DNA from 2 places in the Paenibacillus sp. KS1 genome. Region 1 is predicted to be linked to the other one. Evidence: riboswitches for the same ligand, from Rfam matches in the RefSeq annotation. Region 1 holds a riboswitch; the other holds the start of a gene.
What was found. Region 1 has a riboswitch for cyclic di-AMP ahead of BBG47_RS07470 (CAP domain-containing protein). Riboswitches for the same ligand answer to the same signal wherever they lie in the genome.
Positions count from the first base shown of each region.

Region 2: another riboswitch for cyclic di-AMP. It lies ahead of BBG47_RS13725 (resuscitation-promoting factor); the one in region 1 lies ahead of BBG47_RS07470 (CAP domain-containing protein).

Region 1 covers NZ_MAIS01000015.1:50,230-56,339, reverse strand. The annotation lists gene BBG47_RS07480 (glycerol dehydrogenase) at 1-531, shown strand, start outside; gene dhaK (dihydroxyacetone kinase subunit DhaK) at 535-2,295, shown strand; cyclic di-AMP (ydaO/yuaA leader) riboswitch at 2,467-2,596, shown strand; gene BBG47_RS07470 (CAP domain-containing protein) at 2,603-3,475, shown strand; gene BBG47_RS07465 (DUF2785 domain-containing protein) at 3,596-4,429, opposite strand; gene BBG47_RS07460 (nucleoside recognition domain-containing protein) at 4,656-6,059, opposite strand; gene BBG47_RS07455 (FeoB small GTPase domain-containing protein) at 6,037-6,110, opposite strand, start outside.
Region 2 covers NZ_MAIS01000035.1:46,934-53,043, forward strand. The annotation lists gene yabG (sporulation peptidase YabG) at 1-447, opposite strand, end outside; gene rsmA (16S rRNA (adenine(1518)-N(6)/adenine(1519)-N(6))-dimethyltransferase RsmA) at 520-1,431, opposite strand; gene rnmV (ribonuclease M5) at 1,437-2,003, opposite strand; gene BBG47_RS13725 (resuscitation-promoting factor) at 2,170-3,297, opposite strand; cyclic di-AMP (ydaO/yuaA leader) riboswitch at 3,617-3,820, opposite strand; gene BBG47_RS13730 (TatD family hydrolase) at 4,014-4,781, opposite strand; gene BBG47_RS13735 (HD domain-containing protein) at 4,818-6,101, opposite strand.

The sequences.
Region 1 (6,110 bases):
GCCAGAGGTACGAAAGCTGCACTCGCACTTGCGAAGTTGTGCTACGAAACCTTGCTTGAAGACGGTGCGAAGGCGAAGATGGCTTGTGATGCGAACTTGGTAACGCCTGCACTGGAGAACATTGTGGAAACGAATATTCTGTTGTCTGGATTAGGGTTCGAGAGCGGCGGATTGGCCGCAGCTCATGCCATCCACAATGGATTAACTTCACTTGAAGGCACTCACTCTTATATGCATGGCGAGAAGGTAGCCTTTACAACATTGGTGCAGCTTGTCCTTGAGAATGCAAGCGCAGCAGAAATGAACGAGGTATTGGAATTCTGTGTAAGCATTGGTCTTCCGGTATGCTTGGCTGATCTCGGTGTAACAAGTGTTACGAACGAAGAATTACAGGCAGTTGCACAGAAGGCGTGCATCCCTGAAGAATCTATCCACTCCATGCCGTTCCCAGTCACAGAAGAGATGGTCGTATCGGCGATTCGAGTGGCTGATATGATGGGTCAACAATTCAAAGACCAGAAGGACGTGTAAGGAATGAAAAAAATACTGAATCAACCGGAAACTTTGGTTCGGGAAATGTGCAACGGTATGGTGCTTGCACATCCGGAACTGGAGTTCATCAGCAAATACAAGATTGTCAAGAAAAAAATCGTGAATGAGAACAAGGTTACGTTGATCAGTGGCGGAGGAAGCGGTCATGAACCAGCTCACGCTGGATTTGTTGGACAAGGCATGCTCGATGTAGCTGTATGCGGTGATGTATTTGCATCCCCATCACAAATTCAAATTTATCAAGCATTAAAGGCCTCTGCAAGCAAGAAGGGAACGCTGCTCATAATTAAGAACTACAGTGGCGACATTATGAACTTCAAAAATGCGTCGCATCTAGCCACAGAAGACGGAATTCAGGTCGATTATGTCAAAGTGGACGACGATATAGCTGTAGAGGACAGTCTATACACGGTTGGCCGCAGAGGTGTTGCAGGGACAGTGCTCGTTCATAAGATTGCAGGTGCGGCCGCTGAAGAGGGCTTGGAGCTTGCAGAAGTGAAGGCGATTGCCCAGCACGCGATCGACAACACAAGAAGTATTGGATTCGCGCTTACCTCATGCACAGTTCCAGCGAAAGGAACACCAACGTTCCAGTTGAATGACGATGAGATCGAATATGGCGTAGGAATTCATGGGGAGCCTGGCATTCGCCGAGAGAAGATCGCTTCTGCTAACGAACTGGCGAAGAAAATGGTTGCGGATTTGTTCCGTGACATGAAGATTACAGCAGGCTCGGAGCAGGAGCTAGCCGTGCTGATTAACGGATTTGGCGGATCCCCGCTGCAAGAATTGTACTTGCTGGCGAACGCCGTAGTTCGGGAGATTCATGCACAACAAATTACTCTTGTCAAAGTATTCGTAGGCAACTACATGACAAGTATCGATATGGCTGGCGCGTCGGTGTCGGTTATCCGCTTGGATGAACAGCTTAAGCATTACCTCGAAGCAAGCTGCAATACACCGGCGTTGCAGGTGAGTGGTTCATTTGAACCAATCCATCCTGAGGAGATGTCCGAAGCAGGAACTGCGAGCCAAGAGGTATCTTTCACAGTAGAGACGGACGAGTCCTTCTCGAAGGTCGAACATAATGTGTTCACGGTTAATAACCTGATCTATCTAACAGACAAGATGAGTGAAATCATCATTGAAAATGAGGTTCCATTCTGCGATTTGGATTCACATGCAGGTGATGGCGACTTCGGTATGAGTGTGGCGAAGGGCTTTAAGCAATTGAAAAGAGAATGGCATGACATCATTGCACATCATTCAGACAACTTGGGCAACTTCCTCCATGCTTGCTCATTAGTTATTATGGAGCATTGCGGCGGCGCTTCCGGCCCAATCTGGGGTTCAGCATTCCGTGCAGCCAGCAAGTTCGCGGGCGAACGCGTAGAATTGTCCGTTTCTGAATTTGCACAAATGATGCAAGCCGTTGTTAAAGGCATTCAAGACACGGGCGAGCGCTCCTTCGGAAGAGGAGCTGTAGTTGGGGATAAGACACTTGTCGATGCACTGGCACCATTTGCAGATGCGTGGGTGCAAAGTGCGGCTGAGGGCGATGACGTGAAGACTGCTTCTGTGAAAGCGGCAGAGGCTGCTGTTCAAGGTGCAAAGTATACAGAGACAATTGTAGCTCGTATGGGAAGAGCGGGGACGGTTGGCGAACGGAGTCTTGGCTATCCTGATGCTGGTGCCTATGCGCTTGGTGTGATTTTCACAGCGTTGTCCCAAGTGATCAAGTAAGAAGCGAGCGGATTAGGAATAGATCAATTTCCGACCAAATGGAATACTAGAAAAGTAGAACCGGAGTGCAGTCTAGCATACTCCGGTTCTTTTTGTTTGGAAGATATTATAATTAATTACAATATATTTGAAATGATCTCCTGTATTATCCGTGTTAGGATCGGAAACGTACCACAAAACAAGCCGAAGCTCATCAGAGCGCGGGGGAACCGATTCATTGGGGTGAAGTCGTGTAGCGACAGGGGAGTCCACTTTAACCCGAACCCGACAGCTAACCTCGCAGGCTGCAAAGGGAGAGATGTACAGGATGAAGAAGACATTTAAGAAAGTTGTAATTACAAGTGCGATTGCATTGGCACCGGTTATGGCGGTAAACTCTGCTATGGCAGCACCCGTTAGCCCAGTGCAACAGCCGAATCCGATGATGAACTCGAATTGTTCAAACCTGGGTATGAATATGGATCTCAATAGTATCTTCCAAGATAACTCGGAATTGAAGCAAATCTTGTCCAAATGGATGGAAGCCATTCAAAAAGAAATTGGGAACAAGCCAATCGTTCCGCCTCCAGTTCAAAAACCAGAGGTGGACAAGCCGGTAGTAAATAAACCTGAGGTTGAAAAGCCAGAAGCAAACAAACCTGAAGTTGAGAAACCTGAGGTAGAGAAGCCAGAAATCGAGAAACCTGAAGTTGAAAAGCCTGAGGTTAACAAACCAGAAGTAAACAAACCAGAAGTAAACAAACCAGAAGCTGAAAAACCAGTAACACCTGGTGAAAATAAACCAACTGCGCCACAAGACAACAACAATGCGAACAGTGACTTCGCTAGCCAAGTTATCGATTTGGTGAACCAAGAACGTGCGAATGCTGGTTTGCAGCCATTGAAATCCGATGCACAATTGAACAAAGTTGCGATGATCAAGGCGAAAGATATGAATGATAACAACTACTTTGACCATCAATCTCCAACACTTGGCTCCCCATTCGATCTGATGAGAGCACAAGGTGTCAATTTCAATACTGCTGGCGAGAACATTGCCAAAGGCCAACGTAATCCGCAAGAAGTAATGAACGCATGGATGAACAGCGATGGACACCGTAAGAACATCCTGAACTCCAGCTTCACTTCCATCGGTGTTGCATACTACAATGGCGTGTGGGTACAATCATTCACAGGCTAACGAGTTAAGTATGTAGATATCACATCAAGAACCTGCAGGTAAGTGCAGGTTCTTTTTTTTGTATTTAATCAGGCGCTCTACAAGAGAATAACGAGGAAATTAACAGAAATGAAGCTGATCTTATATGTCTCTGTTAAAGACCGGATTCAGTTTCTTTTCAATGTTATACCAATTGTGCCATTCTGTTGTTGGAACGATGAATTCTCTCATTGCTGCACGCATCCATACAGATCGAGCAAAATTTTTAACATTTATGCGTCTACAGCGATGAATCACTTTGTCTTCATTGGGCAGCTCAACCTGCATAAGCCACGCGCAATAGGACGTGAACGACAACTTATTAAGCTCAAGCATTGACACGACGGCTGTCGCCATGCGTTCATCTTCCTCTGTTCGCAAGATATGATTCGCATGAAGAAGCATGTGCTCAATGGCACTGAGAAGCTTCTTGCATTCCTCTGGGCCAATGTGTGGACTGCGTACACAAGCAGCCATGACATCTGCGATGTGAGCTGGAGCATGAGCCCATCCCTTAACTTCTACATAATCGCGATAATCGTTCTCCTGCATGCAATAATCAACAACTCGCTTCGCAATGTGTTCATATAAAGGCTTGCTTATATAAGGCTGTTGTTCATCACGCTTCAGAAGCAGTGCGAGTAAGAGGGCGGAGAATGTACGTTGGAAGACCGAATCGTTCTCAGCAGTCCCAATTCCTTTGAAAAGCATTTGGTCTGATAACGTCTGATGAAGAAGCTCTGTTAGTTGTCCAGCGGTCAGGATTTTTTGTGTAATAAGCCATTCATACAATATCCCGTATGCAAGATCATCCCTCAATTCAGGATCTGTAGAGCCAAGTAGGCTGACTACTTGTTGTACGGCTTCATATTGTTCGATTTCTGTTGGTAGCTCATATTGATGATCCATAATTGAGCGCAGCTGCTGCTTGTCCATGAAATGAATCCCCCCATTAAAGATGTTTAGGTATTTGTATTCGCTAATGAATAATCATAAAAAGAATGAGATGATCATTTTAACATGATAGGAAAGAAATGTATATGTAGACGAATGGTAGAAACGAACGAAATCATGGTTTCTAGCAATACGGTATAGTTAGCAATTAAGGAGGGAATGAATAAGAAACCCCCTGAACATAATCGTTTAGGGGGGAGAGATAACTTTATACCCAACCGAAGGCTCTAGCGAGCTGAGCCGTGGCGAAGGTGACAGCTATAGCGATTCCGAGCGGAATAACGGCAGACAATACTGTCCATTTTGTACTTTTCGTTTCTTTATAAATGTTGAATAATGTCGTTCCGCAAGGGTAGTGGAGCAAGGAGAACAGCATCATGTTTAATGCAGTCAACCATGTCCATCCATGCTGCAGGAAGATATCCTTGATGTTCTCCATTCCATCTGCATCAACCATTGCCCCAGAGGACAAGTAGCCCATAAGCAAGATGGGAAGGACAACTTCGTTCGCAGGCAAGCCGAGCAGGAATGCCATAACGATGAATCCATCTAGGCCAATGGCTTGGGCGAATGGATCGAAGAATGAAGCCATATGATTCAAGACGCTGTCGCCGCCTACAAATACGTTGCCAAGAATCCAAGTCAGAACGCCGGCTGGTGCCGCAATAACGACAGCACGAGTCAATACGTTAAGGGATTTGTCACGCGATGACAATAAAATCGTCTTCCAGACTTGCGGTCTGCGGTACGGTGGAAGTTCTAGTGTATAATGTGTGGGCACACCGCGCAGTGCTGTTTTGGACATGACCCAAGACACGGTCAAGGTGACAACAATACCAATCATAACCATGCCCATCACGATAGCTGCGGTTACGATCGTCTGCATTCCGCTTGCTACACCTGCTGCCATGAACAGAGATGACAACAGAATCAGGGTCGGCCATCTGCCGTTGCATGGTACGAAATTATTCGTTAATATTGCAAGCATACGTTCTCGTGGAGATTCGATAATCCGTGTGGACAAGATCGCTGCTGCATTGCATCCGAAACCCATCGACATCGTCAAGGCTTGCTTTCCGTGGCCGCCTGATTTTTTGAATAGACGATCCATGTTGAAAGCTACCCGTGGCAAATACCCGAAATTCTCAAGTAACGCGAAAATAGGGAAGAAAATAGCCATAGGCGGCAGCATGACACTAATTACCCATGATGTTCCTCGATATAAGCCGAGTACAAGAATGCCATGCAGCCATGCAGGAGCATTCATCGCTTCAAATGCAGTGTTTAAGTACCCTTCAATCACTTCGAAGAAGGAAAATATCATTTCCGACGGAACATTTGCTCCAGCAATCGTCAACCAAAATACAACACCCAAGATGGCGAGCATGATCGGAAAGCCCCAGATCGGAGAGGTTAGAATCTTGTCTAACCGGTATGTGCTTTTTAATTTCTTCTTGTCTTCATAGACAACGGCTGTACTGCATATATCACGCGTCGTACGATAAATATCCGTTACAATTCCGTCCCGAATTGCTTCTCCGCTTGCAAGAGTGCGTGCTCTGGACAATAAGGAGTCCAATGATTCTGAATTAGTGGCAAGCGGTGTGGCCATACGAAACAACTCCCTTCACGGTATCTGCGACCGGCGAGTTCCATCTGGATC
Region 2 (6,110 bases), on a different contig from region 1:
CCGATACAACGTATCTGCCATATTGCGTTCATTCACATAATGGCCTTCTGCCGGCACGTTGAGCTGATTATATATCGCCATGCTTTTCTGTAAATACCCGGGATCCCCATCCAGATGGAGTACCGTTCCCGGCATATCAAAGGTTGAAATGGAATTCGGCATCACTGCAAATGGAAGCTCCGTCCGCCTGCGCTCATGCAGCTGCCTACGCTGCTGTTCAAGCACCTCGACAGACTCCAACATCTTGATATGAGCCTGTTCCGTGCGGCGCGCAATCGTTGCCTTCGGTACACTAACTAAATCTTCAACATGGGAATCCGCCAGTAAGCGGTAATCCGTCCCCTTAATAATCGCCGTCTGTCGGAAGATCTCCTCCACACGGAATGTAATATCGCCACCGTACGACTTGCGTACGACCAAATCTCCTTGCTTCACTGGTTCGTTCATAGGATCAATCACCTCTCCGACTATCCTATGGGCAAACGCATAAATTGGTGATGCCTAAGCCTCAAAATTATGTTATTCCGCTTGATCCTCTTCTTCTGCACGTGCAATGGCTTGACCGATCGCGTCGGACAGAGCAGCGAACTCCTCAATCGAGAGTGTTTCCCCTCGGCGATTCGGTTCAATTTGTGCTAAAGCGAGCGCTTCTGTCAGCCTGTCTGTCCCGCATTTGCCGGCATAGCGAGCCTTCAGGTTATTCCAAATCGTCTTGCGACGCTGAGCGAACGAAGCCTGTACAACATCGAATAACAACGACTCATCCTTCACCTGCACAGGTGGAGTCTGTCTCACACGTAGACGGATTACTGCAGACTCTACATTTGGCTGCGGGATGAACACCGTATGCGGTACGGTGCATACAAGCTCCGGCTCTGCAAAATATTGAACAGCCACACTTAAGCTGCCGTAATCCTTGCCTCCCGGCTTCGCTGCCATTCGCTCTGCAACTTCCTTCTGAATCATGACGACGATGTTCTTGAGCGGCAGACGCTCTTCCAGAAGCTTCATCATAATCGGTGTCGTCACATAATACGGCAAGTTGGCAACAACACTTACCCGCTCGACATCTTGGAACTGTTCGCGGAACAATTCATGCAAATCCACCTTCAATACATCCCCATGTACAACATGGACATGCTCATAGGGCTCCAGCACTTCCCCTAATATCGGAAGCAAGCGCTGGTCGATCTCGACTGCTGTTACACGACGAGCGCGCTTAGCGAGCTGCTCCGTAAGCGCACCAATCCCAGGCCCAATCTCCAGGGCACCTGTCACATCATCCAGCTCTGCAGCATCCACAATACGGCGCAAAATGTTCATATCAATTAGAAAGTTCTGTCCTAAGCTTTTCTTAAATGAAAACCCATGCTTGCGTATAATGTCTTTCGTGCGATTCGGTGTTGCAATATCTATTCTCGTCTGCGTCATTCCATCTATTCTCCTTCTGCACATTGTTCCTGCTCGAATTGGTTCAGCTTCCGCAAGGCGTTCTCAAATTCCTCTCGTCCGATCTGGAACACACCGCAGCGCTTGAGCATCTGCTTCGCGTTGCAGTATCCAATGCCCAATATTTCACCTAACTGCCGTCTGCGTTCTGCAGAGCCTGCACGCGTCGTTAATCCCGCTTCGACGAGATCCGTCCACGTCAGCTCTGATGTCATGCTTGGCATCTCGGAGCGAACCTGCTCTAAGGCACGGCGAATCGCTTCTGGCTTTGCATTCTCCACACCAAGATCCCCTTTGGCTATCGCCTCATGTCTAGGCAGGAAAGCGTGTTTGCACCCAGGTACACGTTCTGCTATCGTCTTCCGAATTTTCTCCCCCGCATGATCTGGGTCCGTGAAAATAATAACCCCTCGGCGCTCTTGGGCCAATGCGATGCGTTTTATCGTTGTATCATTAATCGCCGATCCACCTGTCTCAATTGTATCCGCCTCAACGGCACGGTGAATGGCAACGGTATCATCTTTGCCTTCTACAACTATCACTTCGCGTATCAATATGCTTGCTCCTCTCACCACAAGGCTGCTTCCTAATTCCGCATCCTTCTCTTGCTCTCCATTCATAAATAAACAACAAAAGAAGAGGGTGTCCCCTCTTCTTAGCATGACATAAATCATTATTCATTACTATATCCTAATTACACATGGCTGCATACCTTGTGCGTTAGTTCGATTCCGGCTTGACTGGGCCAACCACGTATACGGTGTACCCCTTCTTGCGTCCGAATTTGCTGACCGCCTTCTTGCTGTCGAAGTATACATCGATAATTTTCCCCTTGACCGCGCCACCTGTATCTTCAGCACGTCTGAATCCAATCCCTTCGATATATACCCACCAGCCGAGCGGAATGACCTTCGGATCAACCGCGATAGTACGACCTTCTGATACTATTGCGCCAGATGCCGTCTTCGCACCAGCCGATCCCTCAGATTCCGTATACGCCGTCAGTTGAACGTTCTTCAGCACTTTTTTATAGTTAAAATCTTTGTCGCCACTGGAAACATTGTCAGAATCGTCTTCCTGCGCGTTCACTGACAGAACAGCAACTTCCGGTTCCTTCTTCGTTCCATAGGCTATCACTTGATTCACTTGTTTTGTATGAACGGATTTGTCGACCATCTGCGAATATACGAGCTTACCATCCTCGTACGTTTTCTGTACTTTCTGGACAACCAAGCCTTCTTTTCCATCTTGAACCGTCTTGGTCTTCCCCTTAAGGAGAGTAGCATCTGCCTGCTTCACCACTTGATAAGGAACCTTCACTTTACGCTCTTCCATCTTCTTGCTGACACGGACGATTCGAATATCCATGTTCTTCGAAATAGAGGCACGCTTAGAAGGGAATACCTTATCTTCAGGGTTCACTTGGATTTGCAGCGAACTCAGTGCATCATGCACCGACTTCTTCGTTGTAAATTGTGTTTCTTTCTTCCCATCCGCTGTAATTTGGATAGGCAAAGCGCGTTCAATAATAACTCGATCTCCATCAGCAATTTCTGCATCAAGCGGCTTCGATACTGCATCGTATGCCCCAAGCGCTATCGCATGCTCATCCAAAACATTGCGAAGCGTATCTAGGCGAGTTTCGACTGAACGCTCTTGTCCATCAACGAGCACAGCCACTGTCTTCTTCGTTACATTATACCAAGTCAAGACTGCTATTAATGTGATCACGATTGCTACAGCTGCAATAACGGTGATAACACGCACATTTTCATGCTTCCATCGCAATGCGAGTGACATGCTGGATGATCGGGGTTCATGGGTTTCGTTGTTCACGATCTGTCCCATTTCTCGGTCCTCCTTACATAGTCCCGCCGTCGAGTGCTCTGCATGATTCCATCTGACGCGACTATTTCAAGAATGTTTACGAGAGACTTCACTTGCCATAAACGAGCATGTAATCGTTCAAGACAATGCTGAAATCTCCGTACCAACGTTTCAGTATTGGCTGCTCCCACCTCCTATTTCTTACACCCTATGACGTCTTTATTCTCATTATTCAAAAAAAGAATGTTTGAGAGTAAACAAAAGAAGCCCTTCGTAAGAGGAGACTCTTTCGCGGCTTCCGTAATAGAAACCCAAACGTCAACAGTGTATAGGACGCGAGGAACCCTCTCTCGGTACGCTGACGAGGTTAGCTGTCGGGTTCGGGCTTGAGAGTCGCCCTATCGGAACCAACCGGCTCATGGCTCGGTCGTCCCTAATTCACCCCAAGGAATTAATCCGTGTGAATGAACATGTACTCATGTCATGTCGTTCACACTCTGGTTCCCCCGCTCTCCACTTCATGGAGATTAAGCGATACTGAATTAGTTGGAACAATATTGAATTGTGTAATAACATCTGTGAGAAATCATATCGTGTTTGCAATCTTCTTGTAAAGACAGTAGCAATTCCGTTTTTCGCGAAAAATGGTTAAAAAAATGTAACTTAATCCGTTTTTCATAATGAAATCCACTTATTTTATGGCCGATGTCTTTTTTTCACTTGTTTTTGGCCCGTTTTCACGCGATGTCAAAACATGTCATTGCATTTTGGGTCGTCATTCTGCAAAATTCTTCAAATTCCATACCTTTCAGCTCTGCTGCAACCTCTGCAACAAGACGAACATATGCGGACTCATTGCGCTTGCCTCGGAACGGATGAGGAGTCAAATAGGGGGAATCCGTCTCCACAAGCAATCGATCATTCGGAACCTTAACAAGTACTTCTTTCGGCTGTTTTGCATTTTTGAAAGTAACAGGTCCTCCAAATGAAAGGTAGAAGCCCATATCCAGGCACATCTTCGCTGTTTCCCAGCTACCTGAGAAGGAGTGCATGATGCCCCCTACTTCGTGAGCCTTCTCCTCGCGCAAGATGCGGATTACATCTTCGTGCGCTTCACGATTATGAATAATGATCGGCATCTTCAATTCTCGCGCCAACCCAATTTGCTCGCGGAATACACGGTGCTGAACATCCTTCGGAGACGTATCCCAGTGATAGTCCAGTCCGATCTCGCCAATCGCCACAACCTTTTCATGCTCCGTTAGCTTGGCGATCCAGTCTATATCCTCCGGCTTCATCGTTATCGCATCTACCGGATGCCAGCCCACGGCTGCATAGATAAAATCATATTTCTCTGCCAGCGCCATCGTCGTCGGGATCGTCTCTCGATTGAACCCGATATTAACCATACGGGTCACCCCTTGTTCAACGGCCCGTGCGATAACCTGATCGCGATCCTCGTCAAAATTGCTGCTGTCTAAATGCGTATGTGTATCAAATAACACGTTTATGCGCTCCTTTTTCTTTCTTGTAAAGTCGATCTAATGATTGCGGCGTATAAACATACGCCTTGTATCTTCCGTAAGGTGATTCGAGACTTCCAGAAGCTTGTCCATTGGGAAATAGATATAGTGTTTTCCACGGCGAATGCCGCTAATGGAACGTACAATATCCGATTTCTTGGACAGCTCTACAATTTGCTGATCCCGCCCCCATAGCATAATATGTTGCTGTGAACGGGCATCTCCCTTTCGATATACATCATAGGGCTTGTCGAAGGGAGAATCGAACATAAGTTCATAGTTCGGATCAAGCCCAATCTGCGACCACTCTGCCCGCAATCGTTCCTGTAAATCTTCATCCATCTGTTCGACTTCAATATATTTATATAGTTTACGCTCCATGAATCGTTGGCACAAGTCAACGAGACGTCCATCCTTCTCCCTTGTCCACTGCATGAATGCGGTCTGCACAAATGCCTCATCCATTTGGACATATTGTTCCGTCGTAATCGTTCCTTCAAATAAAGCATCTAGAGGAGAGAGGAAATATTGAAAAGTATATCCACCCAAATATAATTCTTTGGCTCTTTTGAAAATTAGGCGCAGCAACATCTCCGAGCTTCGGGTTACAGGATGGAAGTAGACTTGCCAGTACATCTCATATCGAGCTAGCAAGTAATGCTCTACTGCGTGCATGCCGCTCTCTTTGACTACGATCCGATCCTTAAGCGGGCGCAGCACCCTTAGAATACGATCGATATCGAATGTACCGTAATTAACACCGGTAAAGTATGCATCCCGCAATAAATAGTCCATACGATCCGCATCAAGGGAGCCGGATACCAAATTCACGACAATCGGCCGCTCATATGTCTTGCGAATCACTGATGCCACCTTGGTTGGGAGCTGTGGATCTACTTGTCTCAGCACGCGATTGATATCGGTATCTTCTATTATAATGCGGTATGTCCAATCTTCATGAAACATATCGAAGGCCTCTTCAATGGAATGAGAGAATGGTCCATGGCCCACATCATGAAGCAGTGCAGCACATAAGGCGACCAGCCTCTCTTCTTGCGGCCAGTCCTCGTATTGGTTTCGTTCAAATTGGGAAATAATTCGCCGAGTAATCTCGTATACGCCCAGAGAATGAGAAAAGCGGCTATGCTCTGCCCCGTGGAATGTTAAATAGGAGGTTCCTAATTGACGAATGCGGCGGAGCCGCTGGAATTCCCTTGTGTTAATCAAATCCCAAATTGTTCGATCTTGAACATGCACATAATTGTGAACCGGATCCTTGAACACTTTTTCCTCTAATAACATTGAAAATCA